Regions from separate parts of the Thalassobacillus sp. B23F22_16 genome, predicted to be linked through region 2. Evidence: riboswitches for the same ligand, from Rfam matches in the RefSeq annotation. Region 2 holds a riboswitch; the other holds the start of a gene.
What was found. A riboswitch is a leader RNA that binds a small molecule or an ion and turns the genes downstream of it on or off. The one in region 2 is predicted to bind S-adenosylmethionine.
Positions count from the first base shown of each region.

Region 1: another riboswitch for S-adenosylmethionine. It lies ahead of ACGTNI_RS10570 (O-acetylhomoserine aminocarboxypropyltransferase/cysteine synthase family protein); the one in region 2 lies ahead of metK (methionine adenosyltransferase).

Region 1 is NZ_JBIEKD010000011.1:83,611-94,457, forward strand. Features, by position in the region: gene kynA (tryptophan 2,3-dioxygenase) at 1-608, shown strand, start outside; gene ACGTNI_RS10560 (polysaccharide deacetylase family protein) at 716-2,146, shown strand; gene ACGTNI_RS10565 (homoserine dehydrogenase) at 2,183-3,190, opposite strand; gene ACGTNI_RS10570 (O-acetylhomoserine aminocarboxypropyltransferase/cysteine synthase family protein) at 3,266-4,975, opposite strand; SAM riboswitch class I at 5,109-5,217, opposite strand; gene ACGTNI_RS10575 (DUF2188 domain-containing protein) at 5,702-5,899, shown strand; gene ACGTNI_RS10580 (NAD(P)/FAD-dependent oxidoreductase) at 6,082-7,302, shown strand; gene ACGTNI_RS10585 (hypothetical protein) at 7,447-7,899, shown strand; gene ACGTNI_RS10590 (PH domain-containing protein) at 7,928-8,305, opposite strand; gene rarD (EamA family transporter RarD) at 8,378-9,277, opposite strand; gene ACGTNI_RS10600 (FAD-dependent oxidoreductase) at 9,593-10,847, opposite strand, start outside.
Region 2 is NZ_JBIEKD010000010.1:6,750-17,596, forward strand. Features, by position in the region: gene ACGTNI_RS09465 (ABC transporter ATP-binding protein) at 1-91, opposite strand, end outside; gene ACGTNI_RS09470 (GntR family transcriptional regulator) at 75-464, opposite strand; gene ACGTNI_RS09475 (hypothetical protein) at 468-1,238, opposite strand; gene ACGTNI_RS09480 (DUF2524 family protein) at 1,349-1,627, opposite strand; gene mnmM (tRNA 5-(aminomethyl)-2-thiouridylate-methyltransferase MnmM) at 1,745-2,317, shown strand; gene ACGTNI_RS09490 (tetraprenyl-beta-curcumene synthase family protein) at 2,331-3,404, opposite strand; gene ACGTNI_RS09495 (alpha/beta hydrolase) at 3,409-4,209, opposite strand; gene ACGTNI_RS09500 (gamma carbonic anhydrase) at 4,279-4,794, shown strand; gene asnB (asparagine synthase (glutamine-hydrolyzing)) at 4,879-6,783, opposite strand; gene metK (methionine adenosyltransferase) at 6,940-8,139, opposite strand; SAM riboswitch class I at 8,419-8,527, opposite strand; gene pckA (phosphoenolpyruvate carboxykinase (ATP)) at 8,865-10,454, shown strand; gene ACGTNI_RS09520 (alpha/beta hydrolase family protein) at 10,525-10,847, opposite strand, start outside.

The DNA.
Region 1 (10,847 bases), on a different contig from region 2:
TGCAGTCAGCCTTTAAAATGCTTGCCAGAGTTTCGAAAATCCAGACCCAGATTATCCACGCCTGGGACGTATTATCGACCTTGACACCTGCAGAGTACATTCAATTTCGTGATCAACTGGGCCAGGCTTCCGGATTTCAGTCCTATCAATACAGGATGATTGAATTTGCTCTCGGGTATAAAACCCCCCATGTATTGAAAATTTATGAAAAGAATCCAGAGCTCCACGGAAAATTACAGGAGGCGTATGAAGCGCCAAGCATATATGACGCAGCAATAGAAGCACTTGCCAAAGCTGGGCTGGACATCAATCCTGCATTAGTCAATCGTGATTTTACAGAGACCTATCATGGAGACGAGACGGTGGAAGCTGCCTGGACAAAGGTATATGAAAATGTAGAAAAATACTGGGATCTATATCAACTGGCTGAAAAGCTGGTAGATATCGAAGATTGGCTTCAGCAATGGCGCTTCCGTCACATGAAAACGGTGGAGAGGATTATTGGTCATAAAACTGGTACAGGCGGCTCATCGGGAGTAGGTTACTTGAAAAAAGTACTGGACCACCGATTTTTTCCAGAATTATGGGATGTTCGAACGAATTTGTGATAGAATAGGGAACTTTTCTAGTGGATTTCAAAAAAAATGTCGATTAATATTACAAACATGTTACAATAAGGTTGCTCACTATTAACGAATAGAAGGGTAACCTGACTATGAAACAAATAACTGTATTACTAATTATGCTTGTTTTAATGACTGCCTGCTCTTTTTCACAGGCAAGTTCAGGGGAAGAACAAGCGTTATCATCCAATAAGGAAAAAGAAATAAAACTGAATATATCGATAGAATCAATCATTGAAGAATACGATGAGTACCGGTTAGCTGTCCATTATCCTCAGACCTCCAGTGATCAGTTGAATCAAGTGATCATGGATTATGTGAAAAAGAGCATTGCTAAATTCAAGCAGGACAGTTACCAGTTGAAACAAGAGAAAAAGGGCGATATTCCCCATGAACTAAACATTGATTATGATATTCTTTATAAATCGGGGGAGATTGTCAGCATTACTTTCAATGAAGTGGTTGATTTAGGGGGCGAGTATCCATCTGTGGATACATCGGTCCTTAATTTTGACGTGAGTAATGGGTTGCGCTTGAAACTGGATAGATTATTTAAAAGTAACACTGATTATGTAGATAAGCTGTCAGAACATGTCTCAGACCAGCTGCTTGCCCATGAAAAACTGGGAACCTCGTTTGATGAAGCGTGGGTAAAACAAATCGCTTCACCCGACGAAGCTAATTTTGATGTGTTTTCACTGGACAGTCACGGCATGAATTTTTATTATCCAATATCGTCTGGTGAAAATTCGTGCGAATCAGTCGAAGTGACCATACCATTAAACAAACTTGAAGGACTTATGAAGGACAGGTATATGGAAGCATTGAAAAAGTATCGTACAGAGCTTCCAGTTAAAAAGCTGAATGTTAAAGCGGAAGGTGCTCCTGTGGCGGCCGACCAGGTGCTGATGAATGAGAAAAAGAAGCAGATTGCTTTAACCTTTGATGATGGCCCCCATCATTCCATTACAGAACGGATTTTGGAAGTATTAGATAACTATGAAGCAAAAGCAACGTTTTTTGTCTTAGGAAACAGGCTCACTTATTATCCCGAACTGATCAGCCAAGCTGCGTCTGCAGGACATGAAATTGGTAACCATTCATGGAATCACCGTCAATGGAGCCGACTGAGTGACGCTGCTATCGAAGAACAGCTCCAGAGAACTGCTGATAAAGTAGAGGAATTGACCGGTCACCAGCCAAGTGTTATTAAGGCTCCTTATAATCGTGGAAAGCGGGAAATACAAAGAATTACTGGACTTCCTGTCATCGAGAATAGTCATGACATAGAAATTTGGCGTTTATCAGAAGAAAAGGCGATTATTAACGAAGTGATGAAGCACACGGAAGACAGAGCAATTATTTCTTTGCAGGAGGTCTCACCTCATATGCAAGAAGTGATTGAACCACTAATAAAGCGTCTGACCGAGGAAGGGTTCCAACTGGTAACGGTAAGTCAGCTGTTGCAGGAAAAACAACCGGAAATAACAGGACAACCAACTCTGTCGTCATGGCGCCCATAAAAAAGAGCAGCAAGCCTGAAGCTTGCTGCTCTTTTTTTATCCTGCGGCCTGTTTTTCATAGATTTTTTCGTAGAACTCCGCATGTTCCGTCTGAAAAATTTGTACTAAATCTTCTACCATGGCACTGGCTGTTGGCAGCTTTCCTGCGCCTGGACCAGTCAGCGTGATTGTGCCTACGATATCACTTGTAATTGCAAGTGCATTATCGACACCGTCAATATGATGTAATGGGTGGGTAGGAGAGAGTAACACTGGGGAGACTTCCGCTATGATGTCATTCTCCTCTTTTTTAATGACTCCAATATGCTTATACTTTTTATTTTCTTGTTTTGCATGATTTATATCTGCTTCTGTCAGACCATTGATCCCCGTTTTTCTCACGTTCAGCCAGTTGGGCTGCTCTCCATAGATCAGTTGGCTGAGAATCATCAATTTATTAAAAGCATCAGTACCATCTATATCATGAGTTGGATCGGCTTCGGCATACCCTTTTTCCTGGGCTTCTTTCAAAGCAGTATCAAAATTAATAAAACGGTCGTTCATTGCCGTTAAAATGTAGTTGCTGGTGCCATTGAGGATTGCTTCTACTTTTTCTATCCGATTCACCTGAAGCAGCTGATCGATTGTACGGATGATTGGTGTACCGCCTGCAGTAGTTGCCTCAAAGCCGATATGCACTTTGTTTTCCCGGGCTGTTTCAAGCAATTCTTTGGCATGCCTCGCAAACATCATTTTATTCGCCGTAATGACATGGATGCCCTTATTCAACGATCTTCTTGAATAGGTTAGCGCTGGTTCTTCACCAACAATCGCTTCGAATACCACATTCAAATCAGGAAGAGAGATGATTTCTTCAAAATCAGTTGTAACAAGAATGTTTTCCGGCAAGTTTCTTTGTTTCACAGGGTTTTGGACAAGAACAGCTACAATTTCTACTTCCTTACCCAGGAGGAGGCGGAACCGCTCTTGATGCTGATGAATCACTTCCTGTATTCCCTGGCCGACTGTGCCATACCCCAGCAGTGCGGCTTTGATTTTTTGCATAGTTATCCTCCTTAATATCAGCCGGGGTGCTGATTCCCCGGCTGTTTTTGAAAATACGAACGCTTGATAAGGGCCTTATAGCGTAAGGGCTACATCGGAGTGATCCGTCGCTTGTCGTAATGTGACGGCACGTTCGTATAAATTCTCCCCGGTAATCGTTTCTGGTCCTTCTTCTAAAGTGACGTCTTCATTCTCTTTCACCCAAACCAATGCAGGAGCCAGTTGAGCAACTTCCTCCCGGTTATTTCTTATTTCAGTGGCAGACTCACTGTAAACAATATCAACTTTAGTATCGAGCAGCTCGTCTTTTTCTGATATATCTTTCACTTGGAAGCCTAGACGTTCCAATTTCTTGATTTCTGATTTACCCGTTTCAGAAAGTTCTCCTGTCGTGACAATCACACGTCTTCTCAAATCTCCATTTTCGCGATCCAGCGAGGAACCGAGAACAGATTGGACAGTATCTTTTGCATTCTTGGGAGCAGGTGTTTCCGCTCCTGTTGCTAATTCAATTGCCTGATCCAGTTCGGCAAGCAGGTCGGTGGTAGATTCCAGACCAATGGATAAACGGATCAATTCTTCAGTAACACCCGTTTTCTCAAGGTCCTGGGCGCTTAGCTGCTGGTGTGTCGTAGAAGCAGGGTGGATGATCAATGACTTGGCATCGCCGACATTGGCAACATGTGACCACAAGTTGATGTTATCAATCATTTTCCGACCGGCTTCTCGTCCACCCCTGATACCAAATACAACAATAGAACCTGCACCATGGTTCAAGTACTTTTTGGCCAGGTGGTGGGTAGGGTGGCTTTCAAGACCAGGATAGTTCACCCATTCGACTCCATCATGTTCCACTAGATGTTGTGCTACTTCACGCGCGTTTTGTGTGTGCTGCTTGATGCGAAGGTGGAGGGTTTCCAGACCTTGCAGTAACAGGAATGCGTTTTGTGGGCTTAGGCAAGCACCGATATCCCTAAGCAGCTGTACACGCAGTTTGATGGCGAAAGCCAATGGGCCGACATCATAGGCATAACGAAGTCCGTTGTAACTTTCATCAGGTTCCGTGAAGCCTGGGAACTTGCCGTTCGTCCAATCGAACCGGCCACTGTCTACCACTACGCCGCCGATGGTGGTACCATGACCCCCAATCCATTTAGTAGCCGAGTGAACGACGATATCTGCTCCCCATGATATCGGTTTGCAAATATATGGAGTAGCAAACGTGTTGTCGATAATGAGTGGGATACCATTTTCATGAGCGACATCTGCCACTGCTTCAATGTCCAATACATTCAAACTCGGGTTGCCAATGATTTCAGAAAAAACAGCCTTCGTATTTGGCGTAATAGCTTTTTTGATATTTTCCGGGTCAGTACTGTCGACGAAATTAACTGTAATGCCATAGCGCGGCAAAGTATGAGTGAATAAATTATACGTCCCACCATACAAGTTGGTGGACGCAACAATTTCATCACCGGCAGAAGCGATATTAAGAATGGCCAACGTGATCGCAGCCATTCCGGAAGAAGTAGCTACTGCAGCAGCACCATCTTCCAGCAAAGCGATTCGTTGCTCGAAAGCATCGACAGTCGGGTTCATGATTCGGGAATAAATGTTTCCTGGCTCAGCAAGACCAAACAGGTTTTTAGCGTGCTCCGTATCACGGAATACATAGGAAGTAGTTTGATAGATTGGAACGGCACGGGAGCCGGTCGAAGGGTCGACTTCCTGTCCTCCGTGTAATAATAATGTTTCCGGGTTGTATTGATTGAATGGTAGACTCATTAATATTCCTCCTTGAAAATTGTAAATAATCGATTTGGATGTAAAGGTATTCCACGCAGAAACAGTGGGGGAAAGATTTCGAAGGGAAAACAAAAAGCCCTCTTCCTAAGAAGAGGGCGTATATACGGTCCTCCTCTTATCTTTCAGATCCACAGATCTGTAGGAATTAGCACCTTTTCAAGCAATGCTTGATGGTTGCCGGGCATCGTCGGGCCTAGTCCCTCCGCCGCTCTCGATAAGAGATTCGATTGGTTGTTGCAATATTTATGCTTGCTACGTATTCTAGATGATTACAAATTTAAAGTCAAACAATTTTTTATTTTTAAGAAAGATTCTCTATTAAATCTTAGTGCTGATTTAACATTGGGAAAGGATAGGCTGGCAAGACCCCACAGAGCTTTAGCTCGAGGATGCTTGCCGTCTTCCCCGCGGAAAGAAATTAATGCGTAATCACCTTGGGAGACACGACACGCATAAGCAGAACATCAAAAGGGAAGTGATTTTTCTTCCCGTTGATGGACTGCTTATGTCGCGAGTGTCTAGGTGATGGAGCTGGAAAGCGAATCCTTCCCCAACGCCCCTTCTACTCATACAACATTTCGAAATCAAGTCTTCGACTTTTCGACCAGGAAAGGCTTAATGGTAATTTATAGAGCGGGCGATGTTTTGCTGTACAGGTTAGTGGGAACAGGAGTACCAAGAACAAAAGATAGAGGAGTGGATGACATGAAAAAATATAGCGTAGAACCTAACAAAGATGTAACAGGCTGGTTTGTAAAAATTGAGGATATAGCTCCGACAGATCTATATGATGAAAAATCAGTAGCCATTGAAAAAGCGGAAGAGCTGGCAAAAGAAAATAAACCAAGCAAAGTATCGATCCAGGATGAAAATAAAGAAGTGATCGAAGAAAGGACCTTTTAACAATCGAGTTACTTCATAAATGCAAACAAGCTCAGAGTCACTATTTGGCTCTGGGCTTGTTTTATTTAGGGCGCTTTTGTTTTCATTTCTTAGTAACTTGAAAATAATCAGTTTTTTTCTTGGCGGGTTTCGTGTATTTCGGCTAACCTTAAGTAAGAGAAAATCAGTAAAGGCGGGATTACATGAAGCGAGCAGATTATGACGTCATCATTGTGGGGGCAAGAGCTGCAGGGGCGAGCCTCGGAATTTTATTAGGCCGGCAAGGTAAAAAGGTACTGCTGATTGATAAAGCAGCATTTCCCAGTGATGTGTTGTCTACGCACCACCTTTCACACCTGAATTATTTAAAACAATTAGGTGTGCTGGAGGCGGTTGAAAAAGGTGGACTGAGAAAAATTACAAGGATGCGGACATATATTGGAGACAGCTTGATGGAAGGACCCCGCCAGTCATATACGATGGCTCCGAGGAGGGATTTTCTGGATTATACATTACTTAAGCATGCGCTTGAATACCCTCACGTAGAAGTGATGGAAAAAACACGAGTGGACGGACTAGTCTGGGGCTCAGACCGGGTTTTTGGAGTGGAAATTGTACATAACAATGGCGAACGAAGTGAGATTTACGGGGATCTTGTCGTGGGAGCAGACGGGATGCGTTCCCGAGTAGCCCAATGGGTTCAAGCGGAAAAGTATAACGATTTACCTGCTCTTAGACCGGTTTTTTATGGATATTATGAAGGTGTACACCCATTGGAAGAGCCTGCCACCGAAATTTTTCTCCAGGATGGCAGGATTGGCTTTTTGTTTCCGATGGAGCCAGGGAGGGATTGTCTCGGATTAGAAATTCATCAGGGGGAATTTAAAGATTTTACCAGAAATCCTCAACAAATGTTTGAACATTATTATGGCCAGTTTTACCGCATGGATATACGGTTGAAGCAAGCGAAGCTTCAAGGAAGAATAACAGGCGGTGCCGGAGTGGAGAACTTTTTTCGAAAGCCTTATGGAAAAGGCTGGGCCTTGATTGGGGACGCAGCACATAGCAAAGATCCGAGCACTGGTCTTGGTATCAATGATGCTTTCCTGCAATCTTTTCTACTTGCGGAAGCGATTGACCAATACAGTAAGGGAGCAGATTGGAAACAATCGATGGAGCGATTCCATCAGCAGCGGGACAAGCAATTGATACCCTCCTATCAATTGACGATTGAGTACATACAATCTGTACGTTCCTGGTCTGAAAAAGAAAAAGCATTTATTAATACAATAGCCGCCAATCCCATTGTATGGAACAAATTAACTCCGCATTTACCGGAGCTGCTTGAACATCATACAAAAGACAGTCCTATATTATGGAAGGCGGTTAAACAAGAAGCAGCAAACCTAATGAAAGAGGAATAAGCGTTACTCTAATATCTTGTTGGAAACCATGAAACGATATTAAGATAAGTGGAAGAAACACCTGGAGGATAGTCCTTCTTTTAGCGGAAAATAATGTTAAAATGAATGTAGTCAGTACTATAGCGAAGGGGAGGAAGGTCAACTTTGTGGACAAAGGCAGTGGCTTACGAAAAATTACAGGAGATCTATACAGATCAAGTCATGCAGGAAGAAAAACGGCGTGTATTTCAACAAGTATACAGTCATCTACTCGCTCATCTGGATGATTTACAGGCCAGGAATGGACTGAAAGAGGATGTCGAGAAGCAATTGAAGTTATTTAAGGAGTACACATTCATGCCTGGAGATAATCTGTTCCAATCGATGCGTTACATTTTCTTGATTGCACGGGGAGAACGGGTGGAGGACAGGCAGTTGACCCAGGAGCATGTACAGCGGGTGTACCGGGCATTGTTCAAACCAGCTGGTTTGAAAACACCACAGATTCCTGATTCCTTCTGGCAAACCCCGCTCGGTGTCGCATGCCTTGTCGCCGAAAAAGGGGTAGAGGAAGCTTACCCGATCTTAGATGAAGTAGTAGAAGCCGAAAAGGAATAGAAAAAGCACAGGAGCAATCCTGTGCTTTTTACTGGGTGACATATTCAGCAATCGCCCGCTGAATATCATAAATACTTTTATCTTTGCGGAACTGCTTATAGAGCGGTTCTGATGCACCAGAAAGCCAGATTTTCAGTTCAGCATCCAAATCGAACGTGCCAGCAGTTTCCACGCTGAAGTGGGTGATCGACTTATAAGGTACAGAGTGAAACTCGATTTTCTTACCGGTCATCCCCTGTTTATCTACCATGATCATTCGTTTATCAGTGAAAATCATCATATCACGAAGGATTCTATATGCCTTTTCAATCCGTTCGTTTGAAGTAATGACTTTTTCTAGTTGTTTTTCTACATCTTTCAAATCAACCTCAGAGGCGTTCCCCATCAATCCATCTAATAGACCCATTCCTATTCCACCTTTCCTCGGTTCTTATCTTCATCATACCATAAGTGAAGTGTCCAGCTTCAACCAGAGGGTCTAGGCGGCCTGGTCATATCGCCGCAGTCGTTTCACTCGGGCATACGTATAAATTAATAAACCCGACCAGATGAATAAAAATGACACCAGATGAACGTGTGTAAATGGTTCATTGTATAGAAATACGCCGATGATCAGCATGATGGTAGGAGCAATATATTGCAAAAAACCAACCATGGATAAAGGAATACGTTTTGCCCCGGCAGCAAAAAGCAGCAGTGGAATGGCGGTAGCCACACCGGCTCCGAATAATAATAACGAAGTGATGGACAGCCAGTCGATGCTTCCCCAGTTTGCTTGCGGCAGGCTCAGCAAGTAGATGGCAGCAATCGGAGTCATGATCAATGTTTCAATTGTCAAACCGAATATGGCGTTTAGATCGACAGTCTTTTTCAAGAGGCCATAAATCCCGAAACTGAACGCCAGCATCAATGCGAGCCATGGAACAGAGCCGAAGTTGATGGTCATATAAGCTACACCGGCAGCTGCCAGTATGAATGCCAGCCATTGCGGCCGGTTGAAAGTTTCTTTGAAGAATATCATACCAAGTAAAATACTCACCAGAGGGTTGATATAATAGCCCAGACTAGCTTCCACGACATGCTCGCTGTTTACAGCCCATATGTAGGTCAGCCAATTAATACTGATGGCAATGGAAGCGAAAGTAATACCGAGCGCGCTTTTTTTGTTTTTCCATGTTCTTTTAATTTCTGAGCGAAACATATTCCATTTCCGCCATATCAAGATAACCCCGATCATAAACACGAAAGACCAGACAATACGATGTCCGAGAATCGCGATAGGGGGCACCTCTTGCACCAGCTTCCAATATATCGGAAGGAATCCCCACAACACATAAGCCCCGCCTGTATAGATAACTCCTAATTTATTATTATCCAATTCTTCCTATCCCCTTTGCAAGCTTCTCATTATCTTTCCACTATAAGGTAATTTATCGTGGTAAAGCAATAGGGTTTTTGTGGGAGGAGTACCGGCTAAGAGGATGTTCATATACTTGAAAAAATTCTCATAAATTCGCCAAAGTGCCTCTCAAATGCTTCCAAACATCTCTCTTTTCTTCAAAATTGTCACTCATAATTTCGATTCTGTCTCTCTTAAGTTAAGCATTGTCTATTTTACGTGCGTTTTGTCTCTAATACATCCACAAAACGAAAGCCAGAACCCTTTTCAACACAGGGTTCTGGCTTGCTGCTCTTACACTGGCTCTGGCATGTCTTTTTCTGGGTGCTCGTTTGCTTTAGTATTTTTTTCCATGGCTATGCGCTTCAATGGTTTTTTCGCAGGACCTTCCATTACTTCTCCTTCGATAGAGAACCGGGAACCGTGGCATGGGCAGTCCCAGCTATGCTCGCCGCTATTCCATTCCACTTCACATCCCATGTGGGTACATTTGGTATCGACCAGGTGGACCTGGCCACCTTCATCCTTATAGGCACCTGCGCGCTGGCCGTTATATTGTATGACTCCGCCTTCCCCTTTTTTCAGGGCTTCATGGCTAAAGCCTACCCGCTCTGATTTACCTTCCAGAAGGTGCCCCGCAACGTTCAAGTTATTAGAGAAGAATTTTTTCAAACTTGGGTCTGCCTGGAAACGGGATGGACTGAATAAATGGACGTATGGGTTTTCCTTTCCAGTTAACTGATCCCGCAACATCAAAGCTGCAGCAGTTCCTGAAGTCATTCCCCATTTTTTATAACCAGTAGCTATATAAATATTTTCTTTGTTCCGGGTGATTTGGCCAATGTATGGCACTTTATCTAAGGTATAAAGGTCTTGTGCTGACCATTGGAACAGTTTTTCTTTAATTCCAAAGGTCTCGGCTGCAAATTCTTCAAGCGCGCGATAATGGAAGTCCGTATCGACTCCCTCGCCGGTACGATGGCTTTCTCCGCCAATTAATAATACATTTCTTCCGTCATAATGGGTCTTACGAACAGAGCGTACAGGCTGGTCGACCGATAAAAACATTCCGCCTGCAAATTCCTGTTCAGGCTCGATGGCCACTACATAAGAACGTTCTGCATACATACGTGCAAAATAAAAACCAGTCCCGTCGTAAAAAGGGAAGTGAGAACAGGAAACGATATGATCACAAGAGATACGGTTCCCATTCTTAGTAACGACCCGTAATTCCGGATCGTTTTCAACATCGACAGCTACTGTTTGTTCATACACACGTCCGCCGAGCTTTGTGAATTCATCCAGCAAAAAGGTCAAGTACTTTAAGGGATGGAAGTGCGATTGGTCTTTCATATAAAGAGCTTTTTGGGCATCGGCATCAAAAGGGACGTCATCGGTATATTCACAAGGAATTCCGAGTTTTTGATAAGCGTTATATTCGTTTTCTAGTTTTCTTGTGTATTGATCTGTGGTCGAATAAATGCAGGCATCTTCGTTATGAAGGTTGCAGTCGATTTGATTCTGTTCTACCGTACCACGTATGAAGCGG
Region 2 (10,847 bases):
CTATAATTTTTCCCTTTGAAAAGTGAGCATCCATGTTATTCACAGCACTTTTCCATAAAAACTTTTTCGATACGTTATTCAGTGTAATCATTTTTTTCCTCTCTTTCCCCTTGGTAATGAACAAGACCATCCACCATTTCATCAAGCGTGAATCCAAGTTCGCTCATATCTTGAACAAATGCTTCGATGTATAACTGCTTCATTTCCGTCCGCAATTTCTGAAGCCGGTCGAGATTTTCTGTAACAAAAGTTCCTTGCCCCCGTTTTGTTTCCACGATCCCCAGCTGCTCCATTTCCCGGTAGACACGTTGCATCGTATTGGCATTTACCCCGGTTTCTACTGCAAACTCCCTGACAGAAGGCAGTTTGTCTCCAGCATTACGATCTCCACGAATGATTTCACTTGAGACTTTATCGATGAGCTGCTGATATATCGGCTTATCCGGCTTGAAATCCATTACCATGGCTTACACCTCTACCTTTCGATCCAATACCACAACACTTACCATATATAGCAGGCCGACTGCCAGCGCCCATGCTGCCACTTCACCTAATACAATAGGAAATCCTCCTGTTACGCCTCCATGAACGGTCATTCCAAAGACATTCAAAAAGTCGCCTGTCAAACCATCTATGTTTATTTGAACGGTACCCCACCCGGCTATTTGTTCATATAAAGAAGAGGCACGTATCCAGGATGTAACGGCCATTAGCAAAATGAATAATAGGATAGAAATGAAAATACTAAGACCTCCGAGATATGTTTTCAACACCTGATGGAGTACCCATAAAAACAATAGAAATACCGCCAATAATATTGCCTGGCCTAATATAAAAATGCTTGCGATGAAGACAACCAAAGCCGTTTCTCCAACTGACAATATGATCCAATCTCCTGCAGTGACTATTGTTATCAAGCCAAACAGTGTCATGGAGACAATCATAAAGGAGAGGGATTGAAGAAACTTTACGCCGACCAGCATAAATGCCGACTGGGGATTATGGAGAAATAACTCCAGCTGATCCGCCTCCCGATTCAAGCTGAACATAACTAAAGCTGCCAATATAAACATATGAAGGATCAGCACCATCGCTGTTAACATGAACAGCTGAACCTCTTCCATCGTGCCAGAAACCCCGACCGCGAATCCTAAACCTGCCAATAATAACACCAAATAGTAAATTTTCATTAATGCCCATTCTTTTTTCCATAGTCCTATAAAAGCTTTTCTTTTCATATATGCCACCCTTTTGTATTAGTGTACTAGTTAGATAGTACACTAATACAAAAGAAGAAGCAATAAATTTTTTATCCATAAAAAAAACGGCCATAGCGGCCGTTCTTAACTTACCGATGCTCCAGGTCATTTTCATCCAATATCATATCATTCAAACATTGACTTACTTGGAGATGGAGCCGATGCAATTGATCTTTTTGCTGATGGTTAGCGCTGTGCATTAATTTATCAATTTCCATCTCTGTTTGTTCCAGTCCCTGCTGTGCTTCTGTATAACTTGCTGTGATTGGATATCCATTTTGATTAGCAAGGGACAACTCATACTTCGCTTGCTCTAACCGTTGCTTCGTCTCCTGGATCATTGTTTCAATCGACTCTCTGGTCGCCATAGCTATCACCTCACCCATTAGCTTGGTTAAATCTGATTTTTTCATACACGAATATTGGTATCCCAAGCGTTCCATGCTAAAATTATTTCACCACTATAGAGAGAAAGAGGAATCTATATGACATTGAACACGGTACTGGCATTTGCGCATCAGGTGATGAAAGCAGCCATCAAGGAAGGTGATACCGCAGTAGATGCTACCTGTGGTAACGGTCATGATACACAATTTCTAAGTAATCTGGTTGGCGAAACAGGCCATGTGTATGGATTTGATATCCAGAACACGGCTATCACTTCTACTGAAGCAAAATTGACAGCTCAGCAATCCAATCGAGTAACCTTAATACAAGATAGTCATGAGGAAGTCCGCAGGTATATAAAACAAGAACATACGCGTTTACTTAAAGGGGCCATTTTCAATCTTGGTTATTTGCCAGGCAGTGATAAAACAGTTGTAACAACCCCCGCCTCCACGTTAACTGCTCTCGAACACTTACTCGAGCTGCTCCAGCCCGGGGGTGTGGTAGTATTAGTCGTTTATCACGGTCATGCTGGCGGCGATGAAGAAAAAGACCAGTTATTGGGGTATGTACAAACCCTGAACCAGCGATCTTTTCATGTCTTACAGTACGCTTTTATTAACCAAAAAAATACTCCGCCTTTTGTAATTGCTATCGAAAAAAGAAAATAAACCCGGCTGTCGGTTAAAGCGACTTGCCGGGTTTCAATTTATGATAGACTTTCGTTTGAAAATGAAAAAACTTCGCTTTTCTCCCGCTTGCATTTAATAATTCCCTGACAAAGACCTTTGCATTTTCAAGCCTGCTAACTTTTCGATCAGCAAGGTACATACCGACGAGCCCCTCCTGAATCATTTGGTGAAAGTGAGCATCAGGAAGTGTTTTGGTGCGTGCCTTTGTCTCTTCCACAAAATAAACGAAACGCTTCCGCATCTCTTGTTCATTTTCATAATAGGAACAGAAGTTGAGATCACCTTCCTCCTTATCCTCCTGCTGGTCAATGTAATAATCCAACAAGATATGAAGTCCTTGTAAAAAAGGGAAGTAGCTTTCCGCAACTTTTTTTGCAAGTCTTTCGTTCATCGTTCCGCCTAAGGTATATGAAACCAGACAGAAAATTCCGAGAGTCGAACCGGTACAGGCAGAGAATTCATACCATTTCAACCCTTTAACTGTTTTCTGTTCGGAAAACCATGTTTGCAGCCTGGGAATGCGTTCTTCTTCGACCACATGTTTGTGGACCTGTAAGTCATTATACAAATCACCTAACTGAGTTACGTAAGGATGGACAATTGAATAATCCGGCTGGCCTTCCAACACTTCCTGACAGGTAATAACCAGAGCTTCCAGGTAACCCCCGTCATTTCGCTCTTCACGGTATTGATAGTAGTCATGCATAGGGTTCCCAGGAGTCAAGGCATCCGTCATTGACTGATGAAGCATTCGGAAATCCTGGGGATCCAGGGAGGTACTACGGTCACATAAATTATCTAAATAGTCACTGATTGTTTGATAAGCAACGATGAATTTTACCGCTTCTTTCCAACGGCTGCCCGCCAGCATGCTATAGATAGAACCACCTTCGCAGTGAAAAGTCTTGCCCTCTATGCTTGCCAGCGCCTGCTTACGTAATTCTTCATTCGGTATTTTTTGCGCCATGCTGATCCAGCCGTTCAGCTCCTTATGTACTTGCGGGAAAACATGACGATAAACATTTCTCATCATTGTCCAACCGTTTGAAGGTATTCGCAAAACCAATGTTTCACTCCTCTTCGTGCGCGGATTGTTCCACTTTTTGCTTCATAAAATCCACAATATGCCGTACCACTGAATCGCGCTCCGGCTCATTCAGAATTTCATGATATAAGTTTGCCCATTCTTTATAACTTTTTTCACTGATGTCCAGCTGGTTGAACCATTTTTTAGTTTGGGTAATGTCGACCATTAAATCTTCACCAGCCTGGACAACTAATGTTGGCACATCCGGGTAGTCGTTAATTTTTTTAAAAGCCTGGTGAATCGATCGGACGAATTCCCAATACCAGCGTACGGACACTTTTTCCAATATAAGCGAATCAGCTTCGTCGGATTCGATAACATGCTTATTCCGTGTCACTTTTTCTGTAAGGATCGGCGCTTCCACCTTATATTTAGGATAGACAGCATCCAATACACGGGAAACCAGCTTCACTGATTTAGTTGGTTCATCTAAAATACCAAGTCCAGGAGAAGATAGAATGACACCGTTGACATCCGGTCTTTTCTCCTGCATGGTACGAATAGTAATCAAACCACCCATGCTATGACCTAAAAGAAAGACAGGAAGCTGGAATTTGGCTGCTTCATCCAGCCAATTCGTTACCGCCTCGATATATTGATCAAAACGGTCAATATGCCCGCGTCTTCTTGTCGATTTTCCCTGTCCAGGCAAGTCTCCGTAGACAACATGAAACCCTTGTTGGCGAAGAAGGGAAGCAATCTCATCATACCTGCCCGCATGTTCAAACGCACCATGAACAATCACTACTACTCCTGCAGGGTCATCTGCAAGTATCTTTTTCATCGGTTATTCCCCTTTTTCAGCGCTCGAATTTGCTATACTTGTAATAACTATATTATAAGGGGGATATCGATGATTTGCGAATATAAAGGAAAGCACCCGAAGATTGCATCCTCCGCTTACATAGCAGAGGATGCGCTAGTGACAGGGGATGTAACGATTGGAGAGAATGTCAGTATCTGGTTCAAAACAGTAATTCGTGGCGATGTAGCGCCTACTTATATTGCTGATAATGTCAACATACAGGACTTGAGTATGCTCCACCAAAGTCCGAATAATCCGCTGATCCTTGAGGAAGGAGTAACGATAGGACACCAGGTCACCCTGCACTCAGCTGTAATTAGGAAAAATGCATTAATCGGGATGGGGTCGCTTGTACTGGATGGGGCCGAAATAGGAGAAGAAGCCTTTTTAGGCGCTGGAAGCCTCGTTCCTCCCGGTAAAAAAATCCCGCCACGAACATTAGCCCTAGGGCGTCCAGCCAAAGTTGTCCGTGAACTGACAGAAGACGATTTTGCCGAAATGAATCGCATTAGAAGAGAATACGTGGAAAAAGGGCAATATTACAAAGAACTGCGTAATGACTAAAATTAAAAGACACAAAAATACCCTTCCGCTGACTTGGAAGGGTATTTTATTTCTCCTATTTCACACTTTATTCATTCTAAATGATTAAACAAAAGTCAATTTGCTTTCTGGTTTATCTTCGTTGATTAAGTCTTCGATTGGATGACGACGTTCGACAAAGACCTGATGCCATAGCATAAACATCAATACGGTCCATATCTTCCGGCTGTAGTCACCTTTCTCCTGACAGTGGGCATCTAACAAATGAAGTACATAGTCTTTATGCAAGTACTGATCCGTTTCACTTTCAAGGATCAGCATTTTCGCCCAATCATATAGCTCATTTTTCAACCAGTGACGAATTGGAACCGGAAAGCCTAGTTTCTTGCGGTCTAATACATGGTCAGGCACAATTCCGCGGGACGCTTCCCTTAAAATACTTTTCGTCGTTCCATTGGCTATTTTCAAATCGACCGGAATACTTTTTGCTACATTAAAAACTTCTTTATCAAGAAATGGCACACGTAACTCCAGTGAATTTGCCATTGTCATTTTATCAGCTTTTAATAAAATGTCACCACGCAGCCATGTATGAATATCTACGTATTGCATCTGATTTACAAGATCATAATTTTTTGCTGTGTCGAATAACAGCTCTGTCACTTTTTGATAAGGAATATTCAGATGGTTGCAAAGCAGTTTATTTTTTTCCTCTACTTCAAACATTTTTGCGTTACCAATATAACGGTCTCTTAATGGAGTAGTGCCCCGTTCAAGAAAACTCTTCCCTTTAACCCCTTCCGGTAAGATATCAGCTACCCTCCCCAGCAGGTGTTTGGCTGGATCAGGAATAGATTGAAAGACTTTCAAGGATTCCGGCTCACGATAGATGTTATATCCTCCAAATAATTCATCCGCACCCTCGCCCGAGAGGACTACAGTGACATGTTTCCGAGCTTCTCTGGCTACGAAGTATAGCGGAACACATGCAGGATCTGCCAATGGATCATCCATGTGATACATGATTTTAGGAAGCTTAGCGACATATTCCTCCGGCGAGATAATATATGATATATTCTCCACCCCAAGTTTATCAGCTGTTTCTTTCGCTACATCAACTTCAGAATATCCCTCTCGCTCAAATCCAACGGAAAAAGTTTTGATTCCTGGATGATATTCTTTCGCCATCGCTACTATTAAACTGGAATCAATACCGCCGGATAAAAACGAACCAACTCCCACATCACTGCGCATATGCTTGGCTACGGAATCATACATGACACCCTGAATACGTCCGATCCAATGCTTTTTATCCATAAGGATGGGCTCAAAAGTGGCATGCCAATAACGTTCGAAATTTATTTCTTGTCCCGGTTTTTGAGTAAAATAATGTCCTGCGGGTACTTTCTGGATATCTTCTGTCATCGTCCATGGCTCTGGTACATACTGAAAGCTTAAGTAATGGTTTAAGGCTTCAGCGTCAACCTGCTCTGAATCTTTCACCAAAGTCAAACTCTTCTTTTCAGAAGCAAAATATGTACCTTGATCTTCTACTGCAAAAAATAACGGCTTGATACCAAACGGATCTCTCGCCCCGTAGAGCTGTTGTTCCTGCTTATCCCAAATCAGGATAGCAAACATCCCCCGTAATTCATCGAAAGCCTTTTCACGTTTGTCATGAAATAAAGCCGCAATAACCTCTGTATCCGACTCTGTATGAAAAGTAAATCCTTTTGTCACTAATTTCTCTCTTAGTTCAATGTAATTATATATCTCTCCATTAAAAACCATCCAATACCGTTGGTCCTCATAGCTTAACGGCTGTTGTCCGCTGTCTATATCAATGATACTGAGGCGGCGGAAACCAAACGATATATACTCATCATGATAGAACCCTTCTTCGTCCGGTCCCCGGTGGGTAATATAATCATTTTGCCTTCGAAATGTATGAAGCTTGTCTTCAGTCATCTGTTCCGGGTCATTTCTAATCACACCGATGAATCCACACATAATAAGCCCCCCTCTTTCTCTTTACAAAATCTTCATACTTACTTATGAAGTATAACATACAAAAAAAGTAAATCCCCCCTCCTTTTTTCATATATTTCCACCATATTGCAAAAAAACGGACCAACCTTTTTTAAGATTGGATCCGCTTCTTGGCATTTATTCGTTTAACAACTTTTTCAATTCTTTTGCTTTATCTGTTTTTTCCCATGGGAACTTGATGTCAGTACGGCCAAAATGACCATAAGCTGCTGTGTCACGATAAATTGGACGTCTAAGGTCGAGCATTTTAATGATTCCTGCTGGACGAAGATCGAACAATGCACGTACCTCTTCAACCAGTCGTTCTTCGCTCACTTTTCCTGTGCCGAAAGTATTGATAGCGATAGAAACCGGCTGGGCAACACCAATAGCATATGCCAATTGGACTTCACACGATTCAGCAAGTCCGGCAGCTACGATATTTTTAGCAACATAACGCGCTGCATAGGCAGCCGACCGGTCAACCTTAGTGGCATCTTTTCCACTGAAGGCTCCTCCACCGTGACGGGCATATCCACCATAGGTGTCTACGATGATCTTCCTCCCCGTCAAACCAGCATCCCCTTGTGGGCCGCCAATGACAAACCGCCCGGTCGGGTTAAGGAAATACTTGGTTTGCTCATCCATCAATTCTCGCGGCACCACAGGTTCAATCACATGCTGCTTCAAATCTTCCTGGATTTGCTCCAGCGTAATATCTTCCGCGTGTTGGGTAGAAATTACGATCGTATCGATTCGCAACGGACGATCATTTTCGTCATATTCGATCGTTACCTGTGTCTTTCCGTCAGGGCGCAAGTAGTCGAGTGTACCATCTTTTCTTACATCACTTAACCGCTTGGAAATCTTGTGGGCAAGAGAGATTGGGAGTGGCATGAATTCTTCCGTCTCGTTATTAGCATAGCCGAACATCAATCCCTGATCGCCAGCCCCGATTGCTTCAATTTCACTGTCACTCATACGACCTTCACGGCTCTCCAGAGCGACATCAACTCCACCGGCAATATCCGGGGACTGTTCATCGATTGCAGTTAGTACTGCACATGTTTCAGCATCAAAACCAAATTTAGCTCGTGTATATCCAATCTCTTTAATCGTCTTTCGAACGATACTTGGAATATCCACATATGTACTGGTAGTGATTTCTCCAGAAACCAGTACAAGACCCGTAGTTACAGTTGTTTCACAGGCGACACGGGCGTTAGGATCATTTTTTAAAATTTCATCTAAAATAGCATCGGAAATCTGGTCACAAATTTTATCCGGGTGACCTTCTGTTACAGATTCCGAAGTGAATAACCGGCGATTCGCAGCCATGCTGATAAATTCCTCCTTTAGTTGTACACAAATATTAGACGGAACTCTTATCCCAGTACGAATGGGAAACCAACCATCTCATCTATTTCTATTTTAATTCTCCCCGTTAGGGATAGCATGATATTTGATCTCATTAGAGAAACCTGGTTTGCCGCCAAGTCGTTTTGGCGATAGCCTTCATATTTCTTATACTTTAATCATGTAAAAAAGCTAACTTTATTAAAGTATAAAAAAGAAAAACCTTTCCTTTTAATGAGGAAAGGGGGCTGCTTCCTTTCGCTCTTATCGTTCAAGGATCAATCCTTGCTACAGGTTAGCACCTTTTCACTTCCGTGATGGTTGCTGAGGTTTCATCGGGCCTGTCCCCTCCGCCGACTCTGGATAAGAGAGTATCCGTTCGCACTATATCGTAACCAAATCGGTGGCGCTTGTCAATCAACTCAATCCTGTTAGAATAAGGATGGGAAGTTAGTTATACCCTACTATAAATAGGAATACTCCTATCGTATAATAAGGATAAAATAAATCTAAGCTTTTCATATGTTTGAGATCCTATCTTATTCTCAAATTAGCTTATATATATAATAGAATAAATATTTGAAAAAAATATGACAGTAACAAAAATAGTATGGACTAATACAATGAATGTGTTATACTAATAATCAATTAAAATACTCCCCACTTAAAATGTGGGTTGAATCTTTACGTAAAGGCGGGTTTACGCGATGACGACGATAAATCAAATGTCCCAACTCTCTGACTTGCTGTCTCAAGAGAATGTTTTAAAAAACCTTTCTGTAGCCCAATTAGTGGAAAAAACTTTAAGCCGAAATGAAGGCGTTCTCACATCGACAGGAGCGGTACGTGCTACTACTGGCACATACACCGGACGCTCGCCTAAAGATAAATTTATAGTCCAGGATGAGATTTCCAAGGATACTGTAGCCTGGGGACCAGTCAACAAACCGATTGATGAAGATGTGTTTACTCGTTTATATCATAAAGTACTTGATTACTTACGCGCAAAAAATGAAGTATTCATATTTGATGGATATGCAGGGGCCGATGAAAATTATCGTCTTCCCATCCAGGTGATCAATGAATTAGCCTGGCATAACCTGTTTGCACGACAAATGTTTATACGTCCAAAAGAAGAGGAATTAGCTGGTCATGAAGCAGAATTCACCGTCATTTCTGCCCCGAACTTCAAAGCGGATCCCGCAATTGACGGTACAAATTCAGAGGCATTCATCTTCATTTCTTTCAAGCATCGCGTAGTTTTAATCGGTGGTACAGAGTATGCCGGGGAGATTAAAAAATCCATTTTCTCTGTCATGAACTATATGCTTCCCCGAAATAATGTCCTATCGATGCACTGCTCCGCCAACGTTGGGCAGGAAGGCGATGTCGCCCTTTTCTTCGGACTCTCTGGTACAGGAAAGACGACATTATCAGCCGACCCGTACCGTCGTTTGATTGGTGATGATGAGCATGCATGGTCAGCCAAGGGCGTTTTCAATATTGAAGGTGGCTGTTATGCAAAAACCATTAATTTATCAAAAGAAAAAGAACCCCAGATCTATGACGCCATCCGATTCGGTTCCGTGCTGGAAAATGTCATCTTAGATGATGATTCAAGGAACCCTGATTATGATGATACGTCATTAACAGAGAACACACGAGCAGCTTATCCAATCGATAATATTGATAACATCGTGTTACCAAGTGTCGCCGGCCATCCCAACACCATTATCTTTTTGACAGCTGATGCTTTCGGCGTTCTACCGCCAATCAGTAAGCTATCAAAAGAACAGGCTATGTACCATTTTCTTAGTGGATATACAAGTAAGCTTGCCGGTACAGAAAGGGGAGTCACTTCTCCTGAGGCAACTTTCTCTGCTTGTTTTGGATCACCATTCCTTCCACTTGCTCCTGCAACATATGCAGAAATGCTAGGAGAAAAAATAGATCAATATAATACCAATGTATTTCTTGTAAATACCGGGTGGACCGGCGGAGCATATGGGGAAGGAAATCGCATGAAGCTTTCTTACACTCGTGCCATGATTCATGCGGCCCTGGAAGGTGAATTGAATTCCATTGAAACTCACCGGGATGAAATCTTTGGTCTCGAAGCTCCAATGCAAGTACCGGGAGTCCCTGATGAAGTGCTTATCCCAAGACAAACCTGGAATGACCAGAAGGCTTACGATCGAAAAGCTAAAGAGCTTGCGATGAAATTCCATGAGAATTTTGAGAAGTTTACACATGCAAGTGAAGCTATTGCACAAGCCGGCCCGACATATAGAGGCTAGCCTGAACTTTGTTTCCTCATCTCCTCATATATATAAAGAAACGGATACGTCCAGAGCGTATCCGTTTCTTTTATGTTTGTTTCAGCCATGCACACAGCTTCTCGACTGTTTCCCGATTGATTTTTGGTGGAAAATAGTGATCTGTATCAGAATATATCCAGCTTTCATATCGTTTATTATACACCTTCATGGCTTCTTGTAGACGATAGGCATGCTGAACGTCGACATTTTCATCTTTCTCACCATGAATCACCAACAAATCCGCTTCCATCTGATTGAGTTTATGGAGTGGGGTCCTGGCAAGGTAGCGCTCCGGATATTTTTTAGGTGTACCACCAGTCACCCGTTTCATCATGCGCCGAAGGTCTTCTCGTTCCCAGTAAGTAAGGGTAA